2 regions of the Nonomuraea sp. NPDC049378 genome follow, and region 2 is predicted to be linked to the other one. Evidence: riboswitches for the same ligand, from Rfam matches in the RefSeq annotation. Region 2 holds a riboswitch; the other holds the start of a gene.
What was found. Region 2 has a riboswitch for S-adenosylmethionine ahead of ACZ6SA_RS18640 (aminotransferase class V-fold PLP-dependent enzyme). Riboswitches for the same ligand answer to the same signal wherever they lie in the genome.
Positions count from the first base shown of each region.

Region 1: it holds a riboswitch for S-adenosylmethionine, as region 2 does, so the genes downstream of both, thrC (threonine synthase) here and ACZ6SA_RS18640 (aminotransferase class V-fold PLP-dependent enzyme) in region 2, are expected to answer to the same signal.

Region 1 covers NZ_JBVJHP010000011.1:337,327-341,732, forward strand. The annotation lists gene ACZ6SA_RS25225 (cold-shock protein) at 325-525, opposite strand; gene ACZ6SA_RS25230 (MoaD/ThiS family protein) at 767-1,042, opposite strand; gene thrC (threonine synthase) at 1,067-2,299, opposite strand; SAM riboswitch class I at 2,313-2,454, opposite strand; gene ACZ6SA_RS25240 (RNA polymerase sigma factor) at 2,534-3,088, opposite strand; gene ACZ6SA_RS25245 (alpha,alpha-trehalose-phosphate synthase (UDP-forming)) at 3,267-4,406, shown strand, end outside.
Region 2 covers NZ_JBVJHP010000008.1:69,541-73,946, forward strand. The annotation lists gene ACZ6SA_RS18630 (NADH-quinone oxidoreductase subunit D) at 1-565, opposite strand, end outside; gene ACZ6SA_RS18635 (DoxX family protein) at 690-1,358, shown strand; gene ACZ6SA_RS18640 (aminotransferase class V-fold PLP-dependent enzyme) at 1,360-2,649, opposite strand; SAM riboswitch class IV at 2,694-2,809, opposite strand; gene ACZ6SA_RS18645 (TerC family protein) at 2,936-3,709, shown strand; gene ACZ6SA_RS18650 (cytochrome P450) at 3,709-4,406, shown strand, end outside.

The sequences.
Region 1 (4,406 bases), on a different contig from region 2:
GTCGTGGACCGAGCCGACGCCCGCGACGGCATGGGTCAGCATCTCCGTTCGGCAGACCCCATCGTCTCGATCCGGTGTTGGCACTCTACTGCATAGAGTGCCAACGAACTGTTTAGCACTCTACCTTGCCGAGTGCAAGCGAACTCACCCGTGGCCGGCGCTCCCCCCCAGGTCAGTCGTCTGTCCGGCGAGCCGCCCCGTGGGCGCACCGCTGGCCGCGGTTCGCGCACGCGGCTCGCCGTACCAGGATCGACGAAAGGAAGGTGACGGTTCGCCCGGACTGCGCTGCCGCGCGATCCCGCCGGTGCATACCAGTGCGGTGAATCAGACCGTCCTGACGGACTCCGCCTGCGGCCCCTTCTGGCCCTGCGTGATCTCGAACTCGACACGCTGTCCCTGTTCGAGAGAGCGGTACCCGTCCATCATGATCGCTGAGTAATGGACGAATACATCCTTACCACCGTCTACCGCGATGAAGCCGTAGCCCTTGTCCGCGTTGAACCACTTGACGGTGCCCTGCGCCACTTCCGACTCCTCTTACTGGGCTCCCAGACCTCGCCCATTCCTTCGCGAGACCCGTAATCGCCTGACTTAACGGAAAATCAGCCAGGCGATCGCCCTCGACCATACCTGTGGCACGGGGTTTGGCAACAGAGTCAATCCGCAGACTGCGCATTTCCTCTCATCGACGGTTCAACGTTGAATTGCCGGGAAAAGAAGAAGGCGCCCACAAGGGGCGCCTTCGCCGAAGTGTGATCTGCCGCACTCAACCGCCGGCGACGGCGGGGATGATGGAGATCTGGGTGCCCTCCGGGGCCGGAGTGTCCAGCCCTTGGGCGAATCGGACGTCCTCTTCCCCCACATAAACGTTGACAAAACGCCGAATCTTGCCCGATTCATCCAGAATTCTCGCGCCGATACCCGGGTAGTCAGAGTCCAGCTTGGCCAGCACGTCACGAAGAGTCGCACCCTCGCCACTGACCTCCGCGTTGCCCCCGGTGTAGGTGCGCAGAATGGTGGGAATCCGCACAGAAACGCTCATGGTTTAACTCGCCTTTCCTGGTTGTCAGACAGTCGCGCGGAACGCGTCGAGGGAGGGCTTGATCACGGCCGTGGGCCTGGCGTCGCCGCTGATCGCGTCGAGCGTCTTGAGGCCGTCGCCGGTGTTCAGCACCACGGTCTCGGCCTCCGGGTCGAGTTGCCCGGTCTCGGTGAGCTTCTTCAGCACGCCCACGGTCACGCCGCCCGCGGTCTCGGCGAAGATGCCCTCCGTCGAGGCCAGGAGCTTGATGGCGGCCACGATCTCGGCGTCCGTGACGTCCTCGACGCCCCCTCCGGTCCGCCGCGCGATGTCCAGCACGTACGGCCCGTCAGCGGGGTTTCCGATGGCCAGCGACTTGGCGATGGTGTCGGGCCTGACCGGCTGCACGACGTCGTGCCCCGCCTTGTAGGCGGTCGACACCGGCGAGCACCCGGCCGCCTGCGCCCCGAAGATCTTGTAGGGCGTGTCCTCGACCAGCCCCAGCGCCACCAGCTCCTTGAAGCCCTTGTCGATCTTCGTGAGCTGCGAGCCCGAGGCGATGGGGATGATGATCTGCTCGGGCAGCCGCCACCCGAGCTGCTCGGCGATCTCGTACGCGAGCGTCTTGGAGCCCTCGGCGTAGTAAGGGCGCAGGTTGATGTTGGTGAACCCCCACTTGTCACCGAGCGGGTCGCCGATCAGCTCGGAGCAGAACCTGTTGACGTCGTCGTAGGTGCCCTCGATGCCGACCAGCCGGCCGCCGAACACCCGGGCCATGGCGATCTTGGCCTGTTCGAGGTTGGCCGGGATGAACACGCACGCCTCCAGCCCGGCCCGCGCCGCGGCGGCCGTCACCGCGCCCGCGAGGTTGCCCGTGGAGGAGCAGGAGAGCGTGTGGAAGCCGAAGTTGCGGGCCGCCTCGACGGCCATGGCGACCACGCGGTCCTTGAAGGAGTGGGTGGGGTTGCCCGAGTCGTCCTTGACGTGGAGGGATCTGATGCCGAGCGCCCGCCCGAGATTGCCGGCCCTGACCAGCTTGGTCCACCCGGGGTTCATGTTGGGCTTGTCGGCGACGTCGGCCGGCACGGGCAGCAGCGAGCGGTAGCGCCAGATGTTGGCGGGACCCGACTCGATGGCCGCGCGGGTCACCTCGCCGAACTCGTAGGCCGCTTCGAGCGGCCCGAAACACTCCTGGCAGGCGAAGCTCGGACCGAGCGGGTAACGCGCGCCGCACTCGCGGCAGGACAGACCGACGGCGGGACCGAAATCGAGCGACATGAAGCGAGGCCTTCCCTCATCTTCGTCTGCGGCCACCTTGACCACAGACCGGAATTGGCACCTTGTCCCGGTCGGCCTCGCCAGGTCGCGAGTCACAAGCCGGGAGGGTTGCCGGGGCTTCGCAGGGCCGGTCCCTCCACCCCTCTGGATGAGCAATATTCAGTTGTCGACTCGGACTCTACCCGCCCACGTGGCGGAAACGTCCTCCCGTCTCAAATAATGGGACGAGAGGTCTCAGCGATAGTCATCTCCCAGCACGCCCTGCACGTACTTGCGCGCCTGGTGGATGCGCGACTTCGCGGTGCCGAGCGGGATGCCGAGCTGGTCGGCCACCTCGTTGTAGTCGAGCTGGACGATGTCGCGCAGAACCAGCGCCTGCGCCAGATCCGGCTTGTCGGCCTCCAGCGCCTCCATGGCGTCGAGCAGGTCGAGCCGCGAGCCCGCGATCACGCTGACGCGCCGCACGTCGGGCTTCTGCATGGGCAGCTCGTCCGAGCTCTGCTCGGCCGCCCGGCGTTTGAGCGACCGGTACGTCGTGCGCGCGCAGTTGGCCGTCACGATGTGCAGCCAGGTGCTGAACCTGGCCCGCCCCTCGAAGCGCCCGATGTTGCGCGCCACGGCCAGCAGGGTGTCCTGGGAGGCCTCCTCGGCGTCCTGGTGGTAGGGCAGGATGCGGGCGCAGTGACGCATCACATCGGGCTCGATCCGCCGCAGCAGCTCGCCAAGAGCACGGTGGTCTCCTGCCGCGGCGGAGCGGGCGAGTTCCTCGGTTAGCTCATCAAGCGCCATAGCTGGGATCCTATGGTCGTAGGGAGCCTTGTTGGCATCCTTCCTTTTCCGATGGGCCGATCACCACGATGATCAGTGTGGTTCCGTCTACGCCGACACGCCAGTCGGAAGGAGTCTCCTTGAGGTCTCACGCCAGCTCACCGCCCTGCGCGCGGCCCGCTCGGTAGGAGCGGTCGCCGTGAACAACGTCCTGGTGGCCTCCAACCGCGGCCCCGTCTCCTTCACCGTCTCCGACGACGGCGAGCTGACCCTGCGGCGCGGCGGCGGCGGGCTGGTGTCGGGATTGTCCGGCGTGGCCAAGGGCGATGGCGTCCTGTGGGTCTGCGCGGCGCTGTCCGACGGCGACCGCAGCGCCGTGCGCCTGGCCCCCGGCGGCCGCATCGACCAGGCCGGCTACGACACCGGCCCGCTGCGCATGCTCGACATCCCGCCCGCCACCTTCCACCGCGCCTACAACGCCGTGGCCAACTCCACGCTGTGGTTCGTCAACCACCTGCTCTACGACATCCCCAACGCGCCGCTCTTCGGCACCAAGTTCGGGCGCGAGTGGGAGTCCTACCGCGACTACAACGGCGCGTTCGCGCTGGCGCTGGCCGAGGAGGCCGGCCACGAGGCCAGGGTGATGGTGCAGGACTACCACCTGACCCTGACCCCGGCGATGCTCCGCGCCGAGCGGCCGGACCTGCGCATCGCCCACTTCAGCCACACGCCGTGGGCGCCGCCCGAATACTTCTCCCTGCTGCCCGACGAGGTCGCGCGAGAGGTCCTGGAAGGCATTCTGGGGGCCGATCACGCCGGATTCCTCACCGGCAGGTGGGCGCAGGCGTTCATGGACTGCTGCGAGGCGCTGCTGGGCGCGGAGGCCGACCGCGTCGGGCGCAGCGTCACCCACGACGGCAGGACGACCCGCATCGGCGTGCACAGCCTCGGCGTGGACGGCGCCGCTCTCTGGGAGCGGGCCTGTGAGCCCGACGTCGAGTCCCACATGACCGCGCTGAGGGAGCAGGTGGGCGACCGCAAGCTGATCGTCCGCATCGACCGCACCGAGCTGTCGAAGAACATCGTGCGCGGCCTGGTGGCCTACGGCGAGTTCCTCGGCGCCCACCCCGAGTGGCACGGCCGGGTCGTGCACCTGGCCTTCGCCTACCCGAGCCGGCACGACCTGCCCGAATATCGCGAATACACCGCGTCGGTGCAGCGCTGCGCCCAGCAGATCGAGGACAAGTACGCCACGGAGGACTGGGACCCGCTGATCCTCAACGTCAACGACGACTATCCGCGCTCGCTCGCCGCGTACCGGATGGCCGACGTGCTGCTG
Region 2 (4,406 bases):
CGACGGCCGCCGACACGCGGTCGAGCCAGCCGAGTGGCAGGTCCTCCTTGAGCCCGCCGACCCGGTTGAACATGTAGTGCATGCGTCCGCCGGAGATCTCCTCCATGACGGCCTGGATGCGCTCGCGCTCGTCGAAGGCGTAGAACAGCGGGGTGATCGCGCCTAGTTCCAGGGGGTAGGAGCCGAGGAACATCAGGTGGTTGAGCACCCGGTTGAGCTCGGCGAGCAGCGTACGCGCCCACACGGCCCGGACCGGCGGCTCCATGCCGAGCAGGCGTTCGGCGGCGAGCACCACGCCCAACTCGTTGGCGAACCCCGACAGCCAGTCGTGCCGGTTGGCGAGCATGATGATCTGGCGGTAGTCGCGGACCTCGAACAACTTCTCCGCGCCGCGGTGCATGTAGCCGATGATCGGCTCGGCGGTGGCGATGCGCTCGCCGTCGAGCGTCAGCCGGAGCCTGAGCACCCCGTGGGTCGACGGGTGCTGGGGGCCGATGTTGAGGATCATGTCCTCGGTGGCCAGTTCTTTCGCGCCCGCACCGAGTCCGACCACGCGTTCCGTCATACGGCCATGCTGCCACCGTCGTGGGTGTCGATCCAGCGCGGGGTGGACGGTCAAAGCTTGGTATGACCATGCATTCCGAAGTCGGACATGGGGAGGGATACCTGGAATGGGGGGAGAAATAACCATGAAAAGGGTATTGTTCGACGTCGCGGCCCTGATCGCGCGCGTGGTGACGGGCGTGATCTTCCTTGCTCATGGATGGCAGAAGTGGCAGGGCGGCCTCGGCGCCACCGCACAGGGCTTCAGGGAGTCGGGGATCCCGCTGCCCGAGCTGGCCGCCTCCTACGCGACCGTCGTGGAGACCGTCGGCGGCATCTTCCTCATCCTTGGCCTGCTGGTCAGGCCGGTGGCGTTGCTGCTGCTGATCAACATGCTGGGCGCCATCTTCTTCGTGCACTGGGGGCTCACCCCGTTGTCTTCCGACAACGGCTGGGAGCTGCCGGCCGCACTGGGCACGCTGTGCCTGCTGTTCCTCGTGCTGGGCGGCGGCAGGTTCGGCCTGGACGGCATCGTCCGCACGATGTCGCGCAGGCGTGCCGAACGCCGTGCGGCCGAGGCGGAGCTCGCCGCCCGCGCGCCCGCCAGGCCCGGCACGGCCACGACCGGCACGACGACGACCGGTGCGGCCGGGGGGCCGACGACGCCCGAGCCGGCGCAGCAGGAGCCTCCCCAGGTGCCCCGGCAGCCGAGCGCGCCGAAGGACAGCACGCTCAGCGACAAGGACATGCGGGACATCGACGCCCTGGTCGGCGACGAGCCGCCGCCGCGCCGCGGCGAACCGCCGAAAGGCTGACTCAGCGGGAGGTGAGGTCGCGCAGCGCCTCGATCAGCCGGTCCACGTGCTCCTGCGTGGTGCCGATGCCGATCGAGGCGCGCACCGCTGATGCCGTGCCGTCCTCGCAGCCGCCGCCCGCGTGCACGTCCACCAGGTGACGGACGAACGGGTGCGCGCAGAACTTGCCGTCGCGCACCCCGATGCCATATTCGCCGGACAGCACCTCCGCCACCTCGCGGGCCGGGCGCCCGTCGACGGTGAACGACACGATGCCCACGCGCGGGTGGTCCTCCCCCCACAGGGACAGCTCGCGTACGCCCTCGATCGAGGCGAGACCGGCACGCAGCCGGGCGATCAGCCGCTCCTCCTCCCGCACCAGCGGGGTCCACCCGGTGGCGGTGAGCGCGTCGCAGGCCGCGGCCAGCGCGATGGCGCCGAGCACGTTCGGCGTGCCCGCCTCGTGCCGCGGCTCCGGGTCGTCGTGCCACTCGACGGCGCCGGCCACCGACCGGACCGCGCCCCCGCCCCTCAGGTACGGCTCCGCCTCGGCAAGCCAGTCACGCCGCCCGATCAGCACGCCGGCCCCGAAGGGCGCATAGAGCTTGTGCCCGGAGAAGGCCACGTAGTCGAGATCGAGCGCGGTGAGGTTGAGCCGCCGGTGCGGTACGAGTTGCGCGGCGTCCACCAGGATCCTGGCGCCGTGCCGGTGCGCGATGTGGGCCAGCGCGGCGATGGGCCACAGCTCGCCGGTGACGTTGGAGGCGGCGGTGACCACGAGCAGCTTGGGCCCGTCGATCGCGGCCAGCGCGTCGTCGGCGGCGCGCACGGCCTGGCCGGGGAGGGCGGGCGGCGCCAGCCGTACGGACCGGGGCCAGGGGAGGAGGGAGGCGTGGTGCTCGGTGTCGAAGACCACGGTGGTCGTGCCCTCGGGCAGGCAGCGGGCGAGCAGGTTGGTGGCGTCGGTGGTGTTGCGGGTGAAGATCACGGCGTCGTCCGGCCGGGCGCCGGCGAACGCGCTGACCGTGTGACGGGCCTGCTCGTAGCGGGCGGTGGTGAGCTGGGAGGCGTAGCCCGCGCCGCGGTGGACGCTGGAGTAGGCAGGGAGCGCGGCGGCGACGGCCGCGCTGACCGGCGCGAGACAAGGGGCGCTGGCGGCGTAGTCGAGATTGGCGTAGCTCACCAGCCTGCCGCCCTTGACCGGGACCTTGAGGTCGGCGCCGAGCACGGCGGGGACGCGCCGTTCCTCGGTGGTGGCGGGAGCCTCGTCCGCCCGGACGTGAGCGGACTTGAAGATCGTCAGCGTGGACACGGCAATCCTCCTCGGGGTCGTCGGACCCCTGGAGCAGCCAGCGGAGCCCGCGCTTGCCCGCCACACCTCGTGACGGACCAGGTCTTCACCCGGGGCACCCCGCCGCGGACGCGAGGGTTGCCGGCCAGCTAGCCGGGGCTTGTCGCTGGCACTCATGACCTACGTCAAGGACTATAACCCGTACCAGGGCATGGATCGCAAGCGGGCGAACTTATGGGACAGCTGAGTCGTTGCTACCGGGAGACCCGCCGTCACATGCCTTGGAGGTGCGTAAATGCTGGAATGGGTGGCTGACCCGCAAATCTGGATCGGTTTTCTCACCCTCGTCGCCCTGGAGATCGTGCTGGGGATCGACAACATCATTTTCATCTCCATCCTGGCGGGTAAGCTGCCCCCGGAGCAGCGTGACCGGGCCCGCGTGCTCGGCCTGGCCGCGGCGCTGATCAGCCGCCTGCTCCTGCTGCTCGGGCTGTCGTGGGTGGTACGCCTGACCGATCCGCTGTTCGCGGTCTTCGGCCACGACATCTCGGGACGCGATCTGATCTTGCTCCTGGGCGGCCTGTTTCTGCTGGCCAAGAGCGTCACGGAGATCGGCCACAGCATGGAGGGGCCGCACGGCAAGGACGGCAGGAAGGCCGCGGCGGCCTCCTTCACGTCCGTCATCGTGCAGATCATGGTGCTCGACGTCGTCTTCTCGCTCGACTCCGTGATCACGGCCGTCGGCATGGTCGACGAGCTCGGCGTGATGGTCGCGGCGGTCGTGGTGGCGGTGCTGGTGATGTTGTTCGCCTCCGGGCCGATCAGCAGGTTCGTCGACCGGCATCCGACCATCAAGATGCTGGCGCTGGCGTTCCTCGTGCTGATCGGGGTGATGCTCGTCGCCGAGGGGCTCGGCCAGCACATCCCCAAGGGCTACATCTACTTCGCGATGGCGTTCTCGGTGATCGTGGAGCTGCTGAACATCCGCATGCGCGGCAGGCACGCCAGGCAGCGGGCGTTGGAGGAGGAGACGGAAGAGGGCACTCCCGCGACGGAGGATCCGGCTTCTAAGATGAAATGATGCGCTTTGATCCCTGGAATCCGGATTTCGTGGCTCACCCGTACGGCGTCTACGAAGAGCTGCGGCGCGAGGCCCCGATCAGCTACTTCGAACCGACGAACCAGTGGCTGATCTCGCGCCACGCGGACGTCAACGCGCTGCTCAGAGACCGCCGCCTGGGCCGGTCCTACCTGCACGTGGCCACGCACGAGGAGTTCGGCAGGCCGCCGGAGCCGGAGTTCCAGGAGCCGTTCTGGCGGGTGATCAGGGCAGGCATGCTCGACGTGGAGCCGCCGGTGCACACGAGGCTGCGCCGGCTGGTCTCCAAGGCGTTCACGCCGCGCATGGTCGAGTCGCTGCGCCCCCGCGTGCGCGCCATCGCCCGGGAGCTGGTGGACACGTACGTCGCCAAGGGCGGCGGCGACCTGATCGCCGAGGTCGCCGAGCCGCTGCCGGTCACCGTGATCGCCGAGATGCTCGGCATCCCCGACCAGGACCGCCACCTGCTGCGCCCGTGGTCGGCCGGCATCTGCGGCATGTACGAGCTCAACCCCGCCCCCGACGCCCAGCACGCCGCGGTCCGAGCGGCGGAGGAGTTCGCCGGCTACCTCAGGGCCCTGGCCGCCGAGCGCCGGCCGCGCCCCGGCGACGATCTGATCAGCGCGCTCACCCAGATCGCCGAGCTGACCGAGGACGAGCTGGTCGGCACGTGCGTCCT